2 regions of the Shewanella sp. 10N.286.52.C2 genome follow, and region 1 is predicted to be linked to the other one. Evidence: riboswitches for the same ligand, from Rfam matches in the RefSeq annotation. Region 1 holds a riboswitch; the other holds the start of a gene.
The links. A riboswitch is a leader RNA that binds a small molecule or an ion and turns the genes downstream of it on or off. The one in region 1 is predicted to bind cobalamin.

Region 1 (10,562 bases):
CGAAAGGCTCAGCAAGGGATTCACCATAACGGCTTTTACCTGAACGGGCACCACCAAGCACCAGATGGATCATGCAGTTTTTCCTTTATTAACATTCATCTAAGCTAAAATTTTTACTTCAAAAATTTAATTTAGCCCTATGACTAAAATTGCGCCATAACACAGTAGTTCAGCAATCTGTTGTGCAGCGCCTAACGTGTCACCGGTATAGCCGCCAATTTGACGATTACCGCCCCATATCAAGGCTTGTCGTAATAACACTAATAGCAATAACAAGCCAAAGGCGACTACGCCGTTTAAGCAGGCTAGTACCACAAAGCCACTTAAGCATAAAATCAATAAATCATTGATGTGCTGATGCTGCGCCAGAGGTTTTGATTTGCTGCCATCATCTTCAGTAACATATTGGCCTGAAAAGATAATGCTCCCTGCTAACACGCGGCTTAAACCATGGGCAACAACAATGGCGACGACCGCATTAATCGGGCTATAAAGGGCAATTTCGACTAACAATTGCCACTTTAATAATAGGCAAAGCACTAAGGCTAAGGTGCCATAAGTGCCTATTCTTGAATCTTTCATGATGCGCAGCTTGTCAGCAACTTTCCAGCCACCACCAAAACCATCAGCGGTATCAGCAAGGCCATCTTCATGAAAGCCTCCTGTGACTAATACGCCGGTTATCATCGCCAAGATCACCGCAACCCCATTAGGCAACACAAACTGACTCACCCAAAACACCGCTGCGCTTATGCTGCCAACAAATAACCCTATTACGCCAAAATAACGGCTAGCTTGATTAAGCTTTTCACTGTCAAACTCAACCCAAGCTGGCACAGGGATTCGAGTGAAGAAACTTAACGCAATAAGCAATAAATTCAGTTGTTTTTTTAGTGTACTTCCACTTTTAGGCGCTTGATAATCAGTTTCATCAGACTGATTTTTTGCCCCCTCAGATGACGACTGTTGCTCCATGACGTTTCCTTTAATTGCCTATCACAGCTAATTGGCTATCACAGCGTTAATATTTACTGCGTTATTTACTTCTCGATTTACTTCTCGATTCGCAGCGCAATTACACCACTGACTTTACGCCGGCATTTTCAAAACTAGCCATATCATTGTAGAAGTTCACCGCCGCTTCAATGATTGGCAGTGATAGCGCAGCGCCTGTACCTTCACCTAGTCTAAACCCTAATTGCAATAATGGTTTAGCATCCATTGCGGCTAGCATTTTAATATGGCCTTGCTCATCTGATTGGTGAGCAAAAATTAAGTAATCTTTTACATCAGGGTGTAATTTAACTGCGGCTAATGCCGCTGCGGTTGCAATAAAGCCATCAATAACCACCAGCATCTTTTTCTCAGCGGCCGCTAAAATAGCGCCTGTCATTTGCACAATTTCAAAGCCGCCAACACAGGCAAGTACATTAACCGGATCGGTAAATTTACTTCTATGCAGGTTAAGCGCTACCCCCAATAACTCGGTTTTAAGAGCAAAGGCTCTATCATCAATCCCCGTACCTCGGCCGACACACTCTTTAATATCTAAGCCTAATAATGCGGCCATAATCGCCGCAGCTGACGAGGTATTGCCAATGCCCATTTCACCAAGCGCAATCAGGTTACAACCTGAATCATAGTGACGTTGCACCACTTCACTTGCATAGCTAAAGCCATCTTTAACCGCTAATAAACTCATGGCCGCTTTTTGATGAATTGCTTGAGTGCCATTGCCTAAACGATGCTGAGTAATACGAGGGGCATCAACTGGCTGCAACATGCCGCAATCAATCACTTCAAGGTTTAAACCCATTTGACGGCAAAAGACATTAATCGCAGCGCCGCCATTGGCAAAGTTAGCCACCATTTGTTGAGTAACTTCACTGGGGGCAATCGATACCCCATGAGCAGCAATACCATGATCGCCAGCAAACACCAACATAGCAGGCTTATTAATACTCAACTTATGCCTAATATTGTACTTTGGTTTCATATTAGCTTGTGGCGTTAGTTGCACTTGCGCAATCTGCATTGCTAGCGTTTCGAGTAACCCTAGCGCCCCTAGCGGCTTAGTTTTCTGATTAATTTTATGCTGTATTTGATCATCAAATTTATGACTAACTGGATCTACCGCAAACATCCCTTACTCTCCAAAACTGCAATCTCATCGACGATGACGTAATACAAAAAGAAAAAATACACTACCAATTGCGGCAGTGATAATACCTACCGGCAACTCTTGGTTGCCTAATAAACAACGGGCTAATACATCAATCCATACCATAAATATGCCGCCGACTAATGCCGTCATCATAATAGGTTGTTGCCCAGGATAGAGCAGCCGCACGGTATGAGGGATCATCAAGCCAACAAAGCCAATGCCGCCGCAACTTGCCACCAGCGTGGCGGTGATTAATGAACACAAAATAAGCATAGCTAAGCGAATTTTGGCGACGTTAACCCCTAAGGAGTGCGCCGTTTCATCCCCCGCTTGAATGGCTAATACCTGACGCTTAAAAGCTAAAATAATTAATATGCTGCAAACTACCACCACAGATGGGATAACCAGGCCTGCCCAGCTAGCTTTAGCAAAGCTGCCCAAACTCCAAAATAATACTGAAGCCGCCGCTTGAGGGCTTGAAAAATACAGTACCAAACTGGTTAGCGCGCCGAACATGAAAGAGGTGGCCACCCCAGACAATAGCATCCGCTCAACTTGGCTAGCACGACCAAAACCAGATAAACCTAATACCAACAGCACAGATAAACTCGAACCAATAAAAGCGCCAATTGGTAAACTAATGGATGACCAAGACCACCAGGCATCATTACTGAATAAGCCTGAACTTAAAATGGCATTGGCAAGATGACCAGAAGACTCTCCTAACCATTGCAGCACTAAGCCTTGGCTGCCAAAAAAGCTCAGCACTAATACCGCCCCAAATGACGCCCCAGAGCTAATACCAAATAAATAGGGATCCGCCAACGGGTTACGTGTCACCGTTTGCAATACACTGCCCGCAAGCGCCAAACCTGCGCCTGCCACAAAGGCTAAAATAATTCTTGGAAAACGCAGCTCAAACACAATCCGCTGCGTTAGTGAATCTGTTTCACCTGTACCTAATGCCAAATTAGCAAACAAGCTAACGACTTGTTCAAAACTGATATTAGCAGCGCCGAAACTTGCCGCGGCGATTGGAGTAACTAAGGTCACTATGGCAGTAACAAACAGCAGTAGCTTATGCTTAAAACTTAAACTCATCTGCTTTGCTAGCTTCACTGATTGTGTGGCATCAATGGCTGTCATTTATCGCCCTGCCCGTGGTTTGATTGGCCATGTTTTTGTTCAGAGCTTGGATATGCGTTTTGCTGCGAGCTTTGACAAGTGTTTTGATTAGCATTGTCATAATGACTTTGATAACCATAAAAATAAGTAATTAACGGTTTACCGTGCTGTGGGTGACTTGATATTTGGCAGCAAACATCAAACACGTTCCCCAAAATGGTTTCTGTTAATACTTCATCAGGTAAACCTTGAGCGATGCACTTTCCTTGATCAAGTAACAGCAATCTATCGCACATTGCGCTGGCTAAATTAAGATCGTGAATAGAGGCAATCACGCTAATGCCAAGTTGCCTAACCAACTCAAGAATTTGGATTTGATAGCGAATATCTAAATGATTAGTCGGCTCATCAAGGATCAATAACTGCGGCTTTTGCACGATAGCCCGTGCAATTAATGCCCGCTGTTTTTCACCGCCAGATAACTGCTCATATTGCTGCAAGGCTTTGTGCTCAAGACCCACTTTAGCCAGCGCCTTGGCAATATCATCTGCATCTGCTTGGGTATTGGTTTCAAAAAGGCCTTTATGGGGCGTTAAGCCCATAGAAACCAGTTGATGGGTGGTCATATCAAAATAATGGGGTGACTCTTGCTGCACAACGGCAACCTTAGTGGCCAATTGTTTATGAGAAAAACCATTAATATTATCGCCAAATAAGCTGATTTTGCCAGCATCAGGGGTGATATAGCGATACAAGCAGCGCAGTAAGCTGGATTTACCCGCACCATTAGGGCCAATAAGCCCTAGCATTTCACCACGTTGCAAGGCAAAACTGACTTGAGAAAGGATCTCATTGTCTGCAACTGACCAGCTTAGCTGATCAACTGTTAATGCCGCAGTAGTCAAGATACTACCCCTGCGGTTATCCAAGAGGCATGTTTAGCCACATCTGGGGTTTTAATACTGATCACGATACAAACTCCGCCTGAGTTACCCGCTCAAGTTGTTGTTAGGTGCTGCTAATTCAGCAAGAAAAACTAAGCTAGGTATCTGACTTAATGGCATTCATTAATCACTTATCTTACAAGTGATGAGATGCTATTTTACAGTTGCGGGTACAGTTCGAGCTAAACAGCATTTAGGCTAGTTCTCGATTCCCTACTCATTTAGCGAACCGCTTGATACTGGTGTTGCTTAAAGCATTTCACACAAGCACTCAACTGCAGCTAAATTGACTTAATTTGAAATTTTATTGCACTTAATAAATGCGGCTTATATTGTACGGTATATCTGCCTAAGTGAAGTTAGTTTTTTCTGCTAATTTTAGGCTAAAACTAATTATTCCAGTTTAAACGATAGACGGGTTTAGTCGATTTATCATCAGCTTCAGGCCAAAACACATCAATGGTTACCGTCGCGGCATAATCTATATTCAGTTGTCCATATAGCCCTTTACAGCGCTCAAGCCCTAACACCAAAGCGATAATATGACGGATAACTCCACCGTGAGTCACTACCAGAGCAGTGGCTGATGCTGTTGCCTTAGCACTATTAGCCTCAGCAGTATGAGCTTTAGCCAAGTTGTAAGCTTGCAAGGTTATTTGCGCAAAAGCCTGCGCCACCCTTTGTTCAAATTCAGCCATGGGCTCAGCTTGGGGCGCGCCATGCTCCCAAGGGTTATCCCAATAGGCGTCTAACGCTTTAGCGCTATGCTGATAAAGCTCTGCAAAGCTTTTTCCGTCCCACAAGCCAAAATCAATTTCCTGTAATTGAGACATTATCTCAACCTGTAAAGCTAAATCAGCACTCACTTGGTTTAACTGCTGCGCTAATTCAGCGGCAAACGCATGGCAGCGCACCAAAGGCGAACTGTATAGCTGCAGTGATGGCAAACAACCTAATAGCCCTAGCTTAGCCGCACTCTGGTGCATGTTCGTTAGCCCCAAATCAGTTAGCGCCACATCGGTTTTACCCCGCAAAATACTGTCGCCCTCACATTGGCCATGGCGTAACAATATTATCTTAGCTTGCTTCATCTAAGGAGACTCCATCGGCCGTTTCAATTGGCTTATGTTTTTAGTGTGAGCAATGGGCTTGCTCTTACAATCTATTTAAACGTATTATGGACGTCTATACGTTTAAATGTCCAAACAAAATATTTTAAGATGAATTTTATTACAGGGGATTTCGCATTATTCTGCCCTATAAAAGCATAAATAAAGGTATGCTTATTTCATCTAAAACCGTTAACACAATCCACTAACTACTTAAGTTAGCGTGTTATTTAACGCTCGATTAAGTGATTAGCATAAAAGCAATTAAGGTAATACGTTATGGCGAAGTCGACTTCCTACAGTCAGGTACTTGAACAACTTACAAATACGCTAAAACAGCGCATAGTTATCCTCGATGGTGCCATGGGCACAATGATTCAAGACTACAAACTGGAAGAAGAAGACTACCGTGGTGAGCGTTTTAAAGACTGGCACTGTGACGTAAAAGGCAACAACGACATGTTGGTGCTAAGCCAACGCCAAATCATTAAAGATATCCACACTAAATACCTGTTAGCGGGTGCTGACATTATTGAAACCAATACCTTTAATGCCACCACGATTGCTATGGCCGATTACGACATGCAGTCGTTGTCAGCAGAAATTAACCTTGAAGGCGCCAAAGTTGCCCGTGAAGCCGCTGATGACGTTACTGCGCAAACGGGTATTAAACGCTATGTTGCAGGAGTGCTTGGGCCAACCAACCGCACTTGCTCTATCAGCCCAGATGTGAACGACCCCAGTTTTCGTAATATCAGCTTTGATGAGTTAGTCGAAGCCTATGTTGAATCAACCCGTGCATTAATTGATGGCGGCGCAGATATCATCATGGTCGAAACCATCTTTGATACCCTCAACGCCAAAGCCGCATTATTTGCCATCGAATTAGTGTTTGATCAAATTGGTGATCGTCTACCTGTGATGATTTCAGGCACCATTACTGATGCTTCAGGTCGTACCCTAACTGGGCAAACCACCGAAGGCTTTTACAACTCACTGCGCCATATCAAACCATTATCCATTGGCCTTAACTGCGCCCTTGGCCCAAAAGAGTTGCGTCCCTACGTTGAAGAGTTATCACGGATTGCAGAATGTTATGTTTCTGCCCACCCTAACGCTGGCTTACCTAATGAGTTTGGTGGTTACGATGAAACCCCAGAAGAAATGGCCGAAGTGATCAGTGATTGGGCACGGGAAGGCATGCTCAATATTGTGGGTGGCTGTTGTGGTAGTACACCAGCGCACATTAGTGTTATTCGCGATGCCGTTATCAGCCATGAGCCACGTGTCATACCTGATATTCCCGTTGCCTGTCGCTTATCAGGGCTTGAGCCATTAACCATTGATGGCAACTCATTATTTGTTAACGTCGGCGAGCGTGCCAACGTTACAGGTTCAGCCAAGTTCCTGCGCTTAATCAAAGAAGAAAAGTTTGAAGAGGCCCTAGATGTCGTGCGTGAGCAAGTTGAAAACGGCGCACAAATCATCGATGTCAACATGGATGAAGGTATGCTTGATGGCGTCGAGTCGATGAAAAAGTTCTTGAACTTAATCGCCTCAGAGCCTGATATTTCTCGGGTGCCTATCATGATCGACTCATCAAAATGGGACGTGATTGAAGCTGGCCTTAAATGCGTTCAAGGCAAGTCGATTGTTAACTCCATTTCGATGAAAGAAGGTGAACAAGCCTTTATTCAGCAAGCCACCTTAGTGAAACGCTATGGCGCAGCCGCTATTGTGATGGCATTTGATGAAGATGGCCAAGCCGATACCCGCGCCCGTAAAACCGAAATCTGTACCCGCGCCTATCGCATACTGGTTGATGTGGTTGGCTTTGCCCCAGAAGACATCATTTTCGACCCGAATATATTTGCCATTGCCACCGGCATTGACGAGCACGATAACTACGCCGTCGATTTTATTGAGTCCATTAAAGACATTAAAGCCACTCTACCCCATGCAATGATTTCTGGCGGTGTGTCAAACGTCTCGTTCTCGTTTCGTGGTAACAACCCAGTCCGCGAAGCCATTCATGCGGTGTTTTTATACCACGCGATTCAAGCGGGCATGGACATGGGTATCGTTAACGCAGGTCAGTTAGCCATATTTGATGACATCGACAAAGACTTAAAAGAAAAAGTCGAAAATGTGGTACTGAATTTACCTTGCCCCGTTGCCGACTCAAGCAATACTGAGCAACTACTAGATGTTGCTGAGCGTTTTCGTGGTGACGGCAAACAAGTGGCTAAAAAGGAAGACTTAGCTTGGCGTAGTCTGCCCGTTAATGAGCGCTTATCCCACGCCTTAGTGAAAGGCATTACTGAGTTTATCGACCAAGACACCGAAGAAGCGCGCGCCGCTGCCACCCGCCCACTTGATGTGATTGAAGGGCCATTAATGGATGGGATGAATGTGGTCGGTGACTTATTTGGCTCAGGCAAAATGTTTCTGCCGCAAGTCGTTAAATCAGCCCGGGTAATGAAAAAAGCCGTGGCTTATTTAAACCCATACATTGAAGCGGAAAAAGTTGAAGGTCAATCAAACGGTAAAATTTTAATGGTTACCGTAAAAGGTGACGTGCACGATATTGGTAAAAACATTGTCGGCGTGGTGCTAGCCTGTAACGGCTTTGAAGTGTTCGACCTAGGCGTCATGGTGTCAGTTGAAAAAATCCTCGAAGCCGTAAAAGAGCACAATATTGATATTATTGGTATGTCAGGGCTTATTACCCCAAGCCTTGATGAAATGGTACATAACGTCAAAACCTTCCACCGAGAAGGGTTAACCATTCCGGCGATTATTGGTGGTGCAACCTGCTCGAAAATTCATACCGCAGTAAAAATTGCCCCACATTATCCACATGGTGCAATTTACATTGCCGATGCCTCGCGCGCAGTGCCTATGGTGTCAAAACTGGTAAATAACGACACTCGCCAGCCCACCATTGATGCAACCTATGCTGAATACGACATCATGCGTGAAAAGCGGTTATCACAAACCAAACGCAAAACCATAGTGTCAATTGACGCTGCCCGTGAAAACCGCTGTAAACACGATTGGGATAACTACACCCCATTTAAACCGAACAAATTGGGCCGCCAAGTATTTGATGATTACCCACTAGAAGATCTAGTGGATCGCATCGATTGGACGCCGTTTTTCAGAAGCTGGGAGCTGCATGGTCACTTCCCTGAAATTTTAGATGATAAAATTGTCGGTGAAGAAGCCCGTAAGCTCTATGCCGATGGTAAAGCCATGCTTGAAACCATCATCAGTGAAAAATGGCTTACTGCCAAAGCGGTCATTGGCTTATTCCCTGCCAATACCGTTAACCATGACGACATTGAGCTATACACAGATGAAACACGCACCACGGTTGAAATGACCACCCATCACTTGCGGATGCAGCTTGAACGTGTGGGCAATGACAACTTCTGTTTATCTGATTTTGTCGCGCCAAAAGACTCAGGCGTCGCCGACTACATGGGCGGCTTTGCTGTCACCGCAGGCCACGGCATTGATGAACATGTGGCACGTTTTGAAGCCAACCATGATGACTACAACGCCATTATGCTTAAGTGCCTAGCCGACCGTTTAGCTGAAGCCTTTGCAGAGCGTATGCATGAACGGTTACGAAAAGAGTTTTGGGGTTACGCTGCAGATGAAGTATTGGATAACGAAGCCCTTATTCGTGAAAAATACAAAGGTATTCGCCCAGCACCTGGTTACCCAGCCTGTCCTGATCATACTGAAAAAGGCTTGTTATGGGATTTACTAAAACCCGATGAAACGATTAACCTTAATATCACTGAAAGTTATGCCATGTTTCCAACCGCTGCGGTATCAGGTTGGTACTTTGCTCACCCGAAATCACGTTACTTTGGGGTGACCAATATTGGCCGCGATCAAGTTGAGGATTATGCCAAGCGTAAAGGCATGACATTGGCTGAAGCGGAGAAGTGGTTGGCACCCGTGTTGGATTATGATCCTGAGTAAGAGTGACCCTGAATAGAGAGTGATCCTGAGTAATCATAAGGTTACTCTTTAGGTTTCCAAACTTCGTTTGGATTAAAAATGTGGCCACTAGGCCACATTTTTTATACCTGGCGTTTAGCCTTTAAGGTATCGGCTATTATTCTAAAATCGCACCTTCATGGTTATCAATTGCCTGCCGCAGGCTTTCGTGCAAGCACAGCTGTGACACGCTGCACTCTTTATATAAGTCAAAAGGTCCCTGAAAGCTCGGCCATGACGAATAACATCCTTGTTAAACGGCCAGTTCGGCATCCATGCCGCTCGCTCAGAACGTTTCACACTGTGAAACTTCGCCATATCATGGACGGTCACAGCCGCGCTTACACCTGATATTCAATCTCTTCGATTTGGGTTTATTTGTGGCGATTGAGTATTTACTTTGATTCTGACCCAACATATTCAGTTACGTAGTCAGAAAACGGTATTACTTCAACACCTATCATTTTTGAAAGGTATTCTTCGAAAAATACCCGATGAGATGCACCTACAATAATGACAATTCGTCCGCCAATCTCACTCGCAACCACTCTCATGATGTGAGACACCATATTTAGGTTTCTAACTTCCCATAAAGCAACTCTAGCTAACGCAGGTTCAACATCTAAATCTTTATCAACAAACATACTCCACTCTTGCCCAATAACTTGAGAGCTTTGTTCAGGGCTATTCAACCAAAGGTATAAAGGCAGCCAATCCCCTGTTTGTATTGCGTGTTTTTGCAAAGCTTGAGATTTAGTTATAAACGTACTTTTTTGAAGTTCATTTCCTGCTTGGGATTTACTATAAGATGGCATTAACCTTTTAACCATGTCTTGATACATATCTTTATCAAGATGGTCATCAATAGGGTAGATCGTATTTATGCCCTCACTTAAAGCTAAGTTAATTGCGATATTGAGTGTTTCATTATTTTTTGTAGCACGCGCATTAAGATAGGCTTTTAAATCTGAGGACAATTGAGAAGTGTCATTTTCTGTTAATTTTAACCAGTGTAGTGTTGCTGTATCAGGGTAGTAGCCTGCAATAGATAGTCTTATAAGTTCGATTCGCTTTTCATCGGACAAATTATTTACTATTTCAAACTGTTTCATTTTCTGTATTGCTTCAGTGGCAGAAAGTCCTAATGATGATTGTTCTTTTTTTGCGATACTCAGTAGTTCATCACCCACAAAGCTTGTTAAAGTT
Region 2 (10,562 bases), on a different contig from region 1:
TTGAAAGGGGCGACTTTAATTCCTTTACGTGCCAGAACTCGACAAAGCCCTGCAACCATCAAGCTTTTACCAGCGTCGCTGGTAGTGCCTTGCACCATTAATTTGAATCCGCTCATGGGAGTTGTTCCATTAAAAAATTATTTTGGGCTTGTTTTTAAGCGTCAAAAATTGAATTGATAAATAAGCTGAGCACTTCGGGAAATATCGCTATTAAAGTCGCCCGCAATTTGCGTACCTTTTAATTACCAGTCCAGCCCTTGACGCGCTTTTAAGCCTTGATGGAACGCATGTTTTTCAGGTCTTACTTCACTGACAGTATCAGCGTACTCTTTGAGCTCACGATGGGCTGCTCGACCAGTGATAACCACTGACATTTCAGTTGGTCTTTGTTTCAGTGTGGTAATGATGTCGTCCAGTTCAATAAAGCCCCAAGTGATCATGTAAGTGAGTTCGTCTAATAGCACCAAATCTAAGCTAGGATCGGTAATGAATGATTTTGCTGCTTGCCATGCAATTTGTGCTGCTTGCTTATCAACTTCTTTATCTTCACTATTCCAGCTAAATCCTGTATTCATGGTATGAACTGGTACATTGAGTTGTTCAAGTAAGTTACGCTCACCGCATTCAAGATCGCCTTTAACAAACTGCACTGCCGCGACTTTTTGTTGGTGGCCTAGGGCTCTAAATAAGGTGCCAAATCCACCAGTGGTTTTACCTTTACCATTACCTGTTATCACTAATACTTGACCACGCTCTTCTTGGGCTTTTTCGATGGCCTGGTCAACATGCTCTTTGTGTTGTGCTTGTTTTTTAGGGTTATAGCTCATTATTATTCCTGATACTTTATTCTGGTATATTGATAGCGTTTGCTAGCCTGTTATCACAAGTTATGACTCAAATCCTATTTCCCACATTAGGCCACCGATTCGTTTTCAAGAAATGGTCGCTGGTATTCATTTACGGCCAGTTCAAGCGCCTTAATTATCGCAGGTTCGTTTATCCCTAATGTCTCAGCTAAAACCAGCAGGCCACCTAAGCCGCAGCCCTCTACTACTAGCCCTTGCTCATAGCACTGAAGGCAGCTCATATCAGAGCGTGAAAAATTGGTTGTGTGGGTGGTGATGACATCTTTGTCCCCAAGATGGGATAATACTTGTTTGCCATCGCCATTAAGTACCCACCGAGTGGTGTGGATTAGCACAGGGATGGCTAGAGAGTTGGTTTTTCTTGCCGCCAATAGCGGCGCTACGAACATCATGCCACCAGCAAAAGTTGGCATTGGTAGCTGTGTTGGCCACTGTTTAATTAGTTGGCTGACGGCCAGTTGAATTGGATCGTGAAACCGTGGGTTAGCTAATAAGCGCGTTTCATCAAAATTTTCGCCATCAACACGATATTGGCATTCAAGCTCATTGAGTAGTTGCTGCTTTATAGCTAATTTTTTAGGGTCGATAGTGCTTCCCGCGGGAGACAAATCCATACCAGTAAGTAAGCGTAACCACAGGGTAGAAAAGGTGGTGCCGCCAACTCCGCACTCAGACAAAATACTGATGCAGCCTCTTTGGGCTTGATCCACTAACGAGGGAATTAATGTCGTTTCAATTAACTCAGTGCTATCAATATTTCTGCCACCATGGTGTGATTGTACTAGCCAATCTTCTTGCATGGTGTGCGGCTGACTGACATTAAAGTTATAGCTATGAAATTCAATGTTATAACCATTGCTGGCTAATAACTTTAGTAGCCCTCGAGATAATACTGCCGGACTAATACCACCATTACTTAACAGCCCATCATATTTATCAGCCTCTTTGGACTGCAACTTTTTCAGAGGTAATACCGTGTTGGCTTGCCCATTGGCGATAATTTCACTGTCTCTGGTTGGGGTGAAATGCATTAAATCGGAACCTGCCCCAGCATCAGAAAGTTGATGTAAGCTCGGCAATTGAGTTGCTGCGCAGTTCAAAATGTTAAAACAGATAGTTTTCATTTTAGGCTTCCTTTGGCTGAGTGTCAGCGTGGTAGTTATGCAGTCCTGTCAATTGCGGCCATAGCACCTTGTCATCATCAATAAAGGTATTGATTTGTAGTCGAGCTGCGTAGGAAACCATAAGATTGCTAAGGTGGGCATTGCAATATTGATGGCTGTGGCTATGAGAGGATAGAAACGCTTCAGAGAACTTGTCTATCGAATTTGAATGACATAATAGCCAATGCATAATGATGCGAATAACCCCTGAATGAGTCACAATTAATAAGTGTTGGCCTTGATATTGTCGACTGAGTAACTGAATTTGCTTTACTACTCGTTGCATTAATTGAATGCTTGATTCACCTTGAGGAGGCTGGCTTAAAAAGGGGTTTTGCCAAAATTTAGGGTAGTCAATATCAGTAGCCGCCCACAGCTGTTTAAGCGGCAGACCGTCCCATAAACCGAAGTCCATTTCTTGCCAGTCAGCACAGATAGTTATTGGTACGGCGCTTTCGTGAGCGAGTTGCTGGGCAAATGCGCTACAGCGCTCTAATGGTGAACTAATAATTCTATCAAAGCCTAAACCTATACTACTTTGACGTAGTTGTTGCCAGCCAAGGGCGGTTAATGGTGCATTGGTGCGACCCAGTAAGCAGTCGCTGAGTTGCGGCTGACCATGGCGTAATAAAGTGAACTTAGTGTTATTCATAACTGAGTTCTTTTGGCATTTTTAACGTGTTAGCAATTTTGCTTTGGCAGAAAGTCACCTTGTCAGCGATTTCGGCGATGATTTGGTGCATTTCGCCACTGGCATTAACGAACAGTTGGCTCATTTTATCTTCTGGAATCAAGCTTTGGCCACATTCAGTGCTAACCAGAACGCAATGCGATTGCATATTGGCCAGTGTTTTCGCAAGCTCCTCGATAGCTTGTTTTAGGCAATGTTGTGCCAACAGTTGGTTGGTTAACCACAGGGTTAAACAATCAATTATGATGGTTTGCTCTGGCTTGTCGTGTTTAATTAAGCTAGTGACTAAATCTACTGGCACTTCGAGAGTTTGCCAACTGTCAGGGCGCTGTTGTTTATGTAAGCGGATCCGCTCTTGCATAGATGCACTCGGGCGAGAGGTAGCGATATAGAGCACGGGTAATCGAGTTTGGCTGACTTCTAACTCTGCAAGGGACGACTTGCCACTGCGAGCACCACCTAAATAAAAACTAATCATAATGTTGCCGCTCTTTGATGACGTGCTAAGTCGATTTTCTGGCAAATGTTTATCATTCCTTGAAGTACACGGGGGCCTGTACGGTGAATGAGATCACCTTCTAAGGCGATCACTTGTCCATGCTTTACTGCGGGTAGCTCACTCCAAGTTTCCCAGCGGATTAACTCTTGATTACTGTTGCCGTGATAAATAGGTTTAAAGATCATTTCAGGCATTAATGAAACGACTTGTTCCATGTTGACCTGAGGGTAATCTGAGTGGGCATTTTCAAATATGTTTACCCCTCCGCATCCTGCAAAAATCTCATCCATCCATGAACTGGAGGTTGTCGTTAAAGGGTGAGGCCACACCTGATAAAAAATGCTGATGGGATCTTGATGCTGATATTGTTGACGAATCTCGTTTAGCTGCTGACTGAATTGCGCAGCTTGTTGCTGGGCAAGCTGTTGTTGTCCGGTTAGTTGACCTAATTCAATTAACCTTTTCGGTATATCAGCAAGCTCTGTGACACTGGTATCAATAACAGTAAACCCGAGGCTTTTAATGCGGCTAAGCATTCCCGATGACGTGCTTTCACTGTTGACTATGATGGCGTCGGGATTAAGCATCATTAGGGCTTCGTAATTAACAAAGTCGTAGCGACCAATACGTTTTATATCATTTGCAGCAGCAGGGTAGTCGGCATATTCCACTGTGCCAATAATTCTATCGCCTGCGTCAATACTGAACATCATTTCTACCGCATGGGGTGATAGCACAACGAATCTTTGCTGTGCGCTGTGGGCATATGAAGTAGTCAAGCAGACAAGAAATCCCGCGACAATTAAGCTTATGGGTTTAACGAAAATAGACATAATTAAGCCCTTTCCTTAATAACCATAGGTAGGCCTGCAATTGATACTGTGACCTTATCGACACACTCAGCGATTGATTGGTGTAACCAACCTGATTGGTCGACAAATTCTCGACACAATGCCCCCATAGGGACAACACCTTGACCAACTTCATTACCAATAAGTACTATTTCTCCAGAAAGCGCTTTTATGGTATCGATGAGTTGACGCTTCATTACAGGGTATTGATTCGTAGATTGCTCAGCATCGTGTAGTAAAACATTAGATAACCATAGGGTTAAGCAATCAACCATTATGAGGTTGTCCGCTTGGCTGTGGCGCTGTAGGGTGCTAGCTAGTGCTAAATGGGATTCAACCGTTTGCCAATGGGGCGGACGGTTAGCCTGATGATGAGCGATGCGCTTTGCCATCGCACCATCCTTATTTTGCGCTGTAACAATAACAATGACTTCACCTTGCGTATTGCTTTGCCATTGGGAGGCATAGTTTTGCGCCATTTTACTTTTGCCAGAACGGGCTCCACCAATAATTAACTGCTTCATCTAGTACGACCTTTTTGGCGTTTAATAAGAAGAAAAATAAAGAAAGCACTCCCCATCATGGCGGTCATAACGCCAACAGGGAGCTCTTGGCTAGGTAAAATTACCCGCGAAAGAATATCGACAGAGACCATTAAAATGGCGCCCATCATGGCGGTAATAATGAGGCTAGCTGGGTGAGCTGCACCGACTAACATTCTTGAAATGTGAGGCACCATCAAGCCAACAAAGCCTATTCCTCCACAAGTTGCCACCAAAGATGAGGTAATTAATGCGGTTAGCATTAGCATGCCTAACCGTAATGGCAGTACTGCCACCCCTTGGGTGTGGGCGCTTTCATTGCCTGCCATTAATGCATGCAAAGGTCGCTGAAATTGGAAAACAATAATGCTACCAAGCACTACAATGATGCTGGGGTACAATAAGGTGGACCAAGTAGCATTAGCAAAGCTGCCTAAAGACCAAAACAAAACAGCTTGTATGGCTTGTTGATCGCTAAAATAAAGAATGAGGTTGGCGATAGATGAGAGCAAAAATGAGATTGCAACCCCAGACAATACAAGGGTTTCAACTTGCCCATCACGGGACATGACCATGACGACTGCTACTGCAATTAATGAACCTAAAAAGGCGCAAACAGCCAATGGTAGAAACATTATTCCGCCAGTTAACGCCAAAATAGCGCCTAATGCTGCCCCTGAACTAATACCAAACAGGTATGGGTCGGCAAGTGGATTACGAGTGACACATTGTAATACCGAGCCTGATATGGCTAGTCCTGCGCCGCAGAGCATCGCCATAATTGCCCTTGGCATACGTAACTCAATAATAATACGGTCAGAAATAGCTAAAGAACCTGTTGCAGCCTCTGATATGTCAGCGGCCCGAAGAATCGCGCCTATAACATCATTAAACTCAATATTTGCGGTACCAATAACAATGGCAAATACTGGACTAATGAGCACTAACGGAGTAAGAATAAATAGCAATTTTTTTGCATTAAACAGCCGCATATAAAGCCTCAGAATAATGGTATGTGATCCGAGGGTTCTCATTAGTTGGATGACGATCAATATGGGCATTTACGCCATAGATATGGCGAATATTATCTTCAGACATCACTGCTGAAGGCGGGCCATTTTTGACTAAACGACCTTCTTTGAGAAATAGCATTTGATCGCAAAAGGCGCTGGCTAAATTAAGGTCATGAATTGTGGCGATAACAGTAATATTTAACGATTTAATTAATGTGAGTACTTCGAGTTGGTAACGGATATCAAGGTGATTGGTAGGCTCATCAAGCAATAAAATTTCTGGCTTTTGTAATAGGGCTCTGCCAATCAGTAAGCGTTGTTTTTCTCCACCAGATAAGTGCTCGAAAATATGCTCGCCTTTATCTGACAAGTTAACTTGCTCAAGCACTTCATCAATGATCCGTTGCTCTTTTTTATAGTCAATAGCTTGCCACCATTTATGCTGGCTAACTAAGCCCGTTGCCAGTAATTGGCGGCAGGTGACAGAAAACCCTGATGGAGGGTGTTGCAGCACGACAGCAACTTTTGCTGAAAATTGACGACGAGAGATGTCATTAATATTGACCCCGTCAAGATAGATTTCGCCAGTTGATGGCTTTAGGTATTTATAAATACAGCGCAGTAATGTGGATTTACCAACACCATTAGGGCCTAAAATACCAATAGTCTCTCCTTTATTTACCTTGAAGTTCAGTTGTTGCAATACATTTTTATCAGCGCAACTCCAACTTAAGTTATTAACTGATAGGTGTTCTATTGTGTGGTTATTTACTGTCATTAGTATTCCACTTAGGCGTCAATAGCGCTGACGCCTAAGTCTTAGTTAGGACATAATTAGAAAGCTTGGTAACTCAAGCTCACAAAATATTCCATCCCTGGATTGTTGTAGTTGCTGACGGTCATATAGTCATCATCAAGTATGTTGTTGGTTTTCACACGTAGTTGCCATTTGTCGTTAAACCAATATCCCATGCTGACATCGACCCTATGGTAAGCATCAAGGTGTTGGCCGTAACCTGAATAGCGTTTGCCTTGATAGTGATAGCTTACGAGTAGGTCAAAGTGTTCCCATTGATAGCCCACACTATAATCAAACTCGTGCTCACTACGGCCAACAAGTTCTTCATCATTTTTAGTGTCTTTGGCATCTAAATAGGTGTACGAAATCCGGTGGTCTAATTGCCACAGCTTGGTATTTAACGATAACTCTAAGCCTTTTATCTTGGCTTCATTGATGTTGGCAGGTTTCCATATGTAACCATCTTCATCAATCGGTGCCCAAGCAATGAGGTTATTAATATCGTTTTGGAATAAACTGATATAACCTTGAATAGCAGAGCCCCTATAATTAAGGGTTAATTCATAGCTTTCAGAGGTTTCGGAGGATAAATCTGGGTTTCCTGTTCCAGGCCAGTATAAGTCATTAAAAGTAGGTGCTTTAAAGCCTGTGCCTGTGCTTGCCGTTAAGCGCCATTGATCAGAAAAGTTATAGGCTGCACTTAAATTATAAGAAGTTTCATTGTCGATATTTTCAACGTCATCATATCGAACAGCCCCTTCAAATAGAACGTTATGCCATTGGTATTGAGCCAGCGCATAAATTCCCCAAACTTCTCGTTCATTGACAGCATAATCCCCATTTACGGACTCGTTATACCAATCCACTCCGCCGATAACAGTCAGTTCATTAGATGCTTTAAATTGGTTTGTCCAATTTATTTGATCGCGAGTTGTTTCGTATTTTTGTCTCGCGACATCCGGGTTATCACCGCGAAAATTGACATTTGATTCTTGAGATTGACCAATATTTAATTTACTCGTGAGTTGCTCGCCCTGATATTGGGTGCCAACATTCCACATATAATTGTCAAAATCAGCTTGGTCAGTGCCGCCACTGGCGTAAATATCATCGTGTTCGCTATTACCAGTGTCATATTGTAGACTCCAGTTAATATCCCATTGGTCCGAGATATTTTGCAAACCCGCTACAGTTAATCCTATGCGGTCATAGCCATCATCATCAGCTTCTTCTGGTGCGCCATTATGGATATTATATCCATCTGAACGTTCACTGTTTACTGTGATAGTACTTTGACCATCACCATGTGCAACTCCCGCACCTACAGTGCCTCGTAGATAGTTATTACTACCTAACTCGGTACTGGCAAACCATTCACCACCATTAAGTTGGCGAGTAAATATTTGTATTACACCGCCAATAGCATCACTGCCCCAAATAGAAGCTCTAGGGCCTTTTATGACTTCTATCCGCTCAATATTTTGTGGAGAAAGGGAGCCAAAATTGACAGCGTTTAGGGGGGCAGATCCAACCCTTAAACCATCAATAAGCACCAATGAATGCCCTGAGCTGGTGCCTCGTATACTCACTGAAGCCGTTTGTCCAGCCCCACCATTTCGAGTCACACTTAAACCTGGTAATGCTTCTAGAACATCAACTACTGATTTGGGATTAAGCACATCAATTTCTTCACGTTCAATGGTATTAATTACCGTAAGTTGTGAGTCTGGTGTGCTCTCAAAACGTGTTCCAGTGACCACGATTGTTTCATGCACTGGGACTGCAGGTGCTGCAGCATTTACACTGTAAGTTTGAAAAATAGCTAATGTGATAGCTGATAAACGCAGTTTAAAACTCATTATTGTTGCCTTGTTATGCTGAGTTTAAAATAGCGGGAGATGCGCTGCTTGTTAATAATTGAGTAACTAGTAGCGAATAGAAAAAATCCAATCTTTCTATGTCTCAAGAAACCCGCTTGAGTACATCGAACAATTAGGTCGGTCTCCTGGCTCACAGCATCTAGAAATACACCTTCCCGATATAAAGTCAGTGGTAAAAAGTATTTCGCTCTGTTTACAGTTGCAGGTACAGCTGTGGGGTCTCACCACATTCCCAAAAATAACACCCTAATTGTATTGATAGTGATAAAGCTTGTTCGCACAACTCATTGTTGTGAACTGTTACTTTACCCATCGATGATGTGGTGGAATATAATCAATTATTGGTAGTTGGAATGTGAAAATGGTCACAGGTTTATTTATATGGACTAAAGTGTGTGACTTTTAACAGTACTTTTGTGGTGAGACTTTATGGGGCGGTTTTTCTTGCTTTAAATATGAGCTATTTTTACTTGTAATAAGATTTAGGTTGAAAATTAATTTTATAATATGTTTAAATTACTGTTAAAAGTAACATATTAAAAATTAATAAGTATTGCTATTATTTGTTGTGAGAGTTGTTTTACGCATATCGTAATAGAGATGTTTAAAACAATATTCACAACATTTGAATGTAACCATAATTGTTTGGTTTATTCTTATTTTGATATCGTTTTTTCTGCAAGTTAAATGTTATTTGAAGTCATATTTTTATATTGTGGCTTTTTTGATATTTTTTAATATATACTTCCACCCAAAGTATATGGTAAAACTGAGTAATAACTTCATCACTCTTACTTGGTAACCCTGCATTATGAGGTTAGAGGCATCTAACCTCATTTTTTTTGAGGCTAAATTTTCATCACGGAACCTATGTGTAATTTTATACATTATAGGTTGTTTACGCTTAAGTGTGATTGCTATAATGCAAATGTTAGCAGTGAGACTTTTAAACTAGATAGGAAAGTTAGCTGCTGAGGAACGTGTTTTTATTTTTTAAATAAAGACTCTCTATAAATTAATCAGCAACTGGCTGAAATAAAAATATTAAGTTTTATCACTTTTAAACTAAAGGGTTTTCCATCACCTTAATATTTTTTACTTTAACATGTTAAGTGCACTAATCCTGTCTGGTTTTGATTTGTAATCACTAGTTTCAATAAGTATTAATATACTAATATGTCCAAATAACAAAGCAAATATAAGTTAATAACTCTATTACTTGCTGCGTTGCGCCAAGGGTGTCACCTGTATATCCATTTATTTGTTTTTTCATTAACTTGAGTAATAAAACAAAAGCTATCAACCAAGTTGCTAGTAATAATAAAGTTAAGCTGCTTGGCAGTAAAAGCAATCCAGGGAAACCACATGCAGTTAGTATCAATAATGTGTTGTAGTTGATAGTATTTGATTTTTGTGGTGTTTTGTTTTCCCCTATACGTGCATATTCAAGAAAGAATGGCACCATGCCAGAGATAGCTCTGCTAGCACCATGTGCAGTTATTAATGCGAGCATGACTTGCTGCATACTGAGTAGCTGCAGGCTACTCAGTTTTATTGCAAAGGTTGATATTAATGCAAGTACCCCATAGGTGCCAATCTGGCTATCTTTCATTATTGCTAACTTTCTGCTTTTATCCCAACCTCCACCAAAGCCATCAGCGAGATCGGCCAAGCCATCTTCATGAAAGGCACCGGTTGCAAGGATGAGTATTACCAAAGTCACAACGCACGCAAGGGAATGAGGAACTACTAAGCTAAGTGCAAAGTATACAGCTGCGCCAAAAAAACCTATAAAAAGACCAACCAATGAAAACCAACGACTAGCAGCCGCCACAGTCTTTTCATGAAACATCATGTGATTTGTAAAAGGAAAGCGTGTTAGAAAACTAATGGCTGCAAGAACTTCATTAAATATATTGTTTTTTTTTATGTCTAAGTTACTCATAACTTGTTTTTTCTCTTTAATCTTGTGGGGTTAGTGATAGAGTATTTTAAGATTACTATTTATGGTTTGCATAATGTTACTGAGAACTTGTTAGGGCAAAAGTGGGGGAGAGTAACCACTTTTTCAATATCATTAAATTTTTTTGATTGAATGGATATTTAATATAGTGATTAACTCAAATTAGGTATGAGTAATAGATCACAAGTTTCTTTTTAAGGAAGAAAGACTGTGCTTTTTCACAGCTTTCAACTGCAATGTAATTGAGGTGAACTAATATTGAATACTGTCAACAACATAAAATTTCAATTGGAAC

Region 2: it holds a riboswitch for cobalamin, as region 1 does, so the genes downstream of both, BCU94_RS05340 (TonB-dependent receptor) here and BCU94_RS09995 (ABC transporter ATP-binding protein) in region 1, are expected to answer to the same signal.

The regions. Positions count from the first base shown of each region.
Region 1 is NZ_MCTV01000025.1:57,859-68,420, reverse strand. Features, by position in the region: gene cobU (bifunctional adenosylcobinamide kinase/adenosylcobinamide-phosphate guanylyltransferase) at 1-73, opposite strand, end outside; gene BCU94_RS10010 (adenosylcobinamide-GDP ribazoletransferase) at 127-975, opposite strand; gene cobT (nicotinate-nucleotide--dimethylbenzimidazole phosphoribosyltransferase) at 1,076-2,143, opposite strand; gene BCU94_RS10000 (iron ABC transporter permease) at 2,168-3,265, opposite strand; gene BCU94_RS09995 (ABC transporter ATP-binding protein) at 3,307-4,194, opposite strand; cobalamin riboswitch at 4,312-4,484, opposite strand; gene BCU94_RS09990 (histidine phosphatase family protein) at 4,623-5,324, opposite strand; gene metH (methionine synthase) at 5,622-9,338, shown strand; gene BCU94_RS09980 (DUF5694 domain-containing protein) at 9,752-10,562, opposite strand, start outside.
Region 2 is NZ_MCTV01000011.1:10,107-20,668, forward strand. Features, by position in the region: gene BCU94_RS05295 (cobyric acid synthase) at 1-116, opposite strand, end outside; gene cobO (cob(I)yrinic acid a,c-diamide adenosyltransferase) at 243-827, opposite strand; gene BCU94_RS05305 (hypothetical protein) at 914-1,990, opposite strand; gene BCU94_RS05310 (histidine phosphatase family protein) at 1,992-2,681, opposite strand; gene cobU (bifunctional adenosylcobinamide kinase/adenosylcobinamide-phosphate guanylyltransferase) at 2,674-3,198, opposite strand; gene BCU94_RS05320 (helical backbone metal receptor) at 3,195-4,052, opposite strand; gene cobU (bifunctional adenosylcobinamide kinase/adenosylcobinamide-phosphate guanylyltransferase) at 4,055-4,594, opposite strand; gene BCU94_RS05330 (iron ABC transporter permease) at 4,591-5,604, opposite strand; gene BCU94_RS05335 (ABC transporter ATP-binding protein) at 5,591-6,403, opposite strand; gene BCU94_RS05340 (TonB-dependent receptor) at 6,460-8,283, opposite strand; cobalamin riboswitch at 8,402-8,568, opposite strand; gene cobS (adenosylcobinamide-GDP ribazoletransferase) at 9,476-10,249, opposite strand; partial or broken gene BCU94_RS19700 (hypothetical protein) at 10,520-10,562, opposite strand, start outside.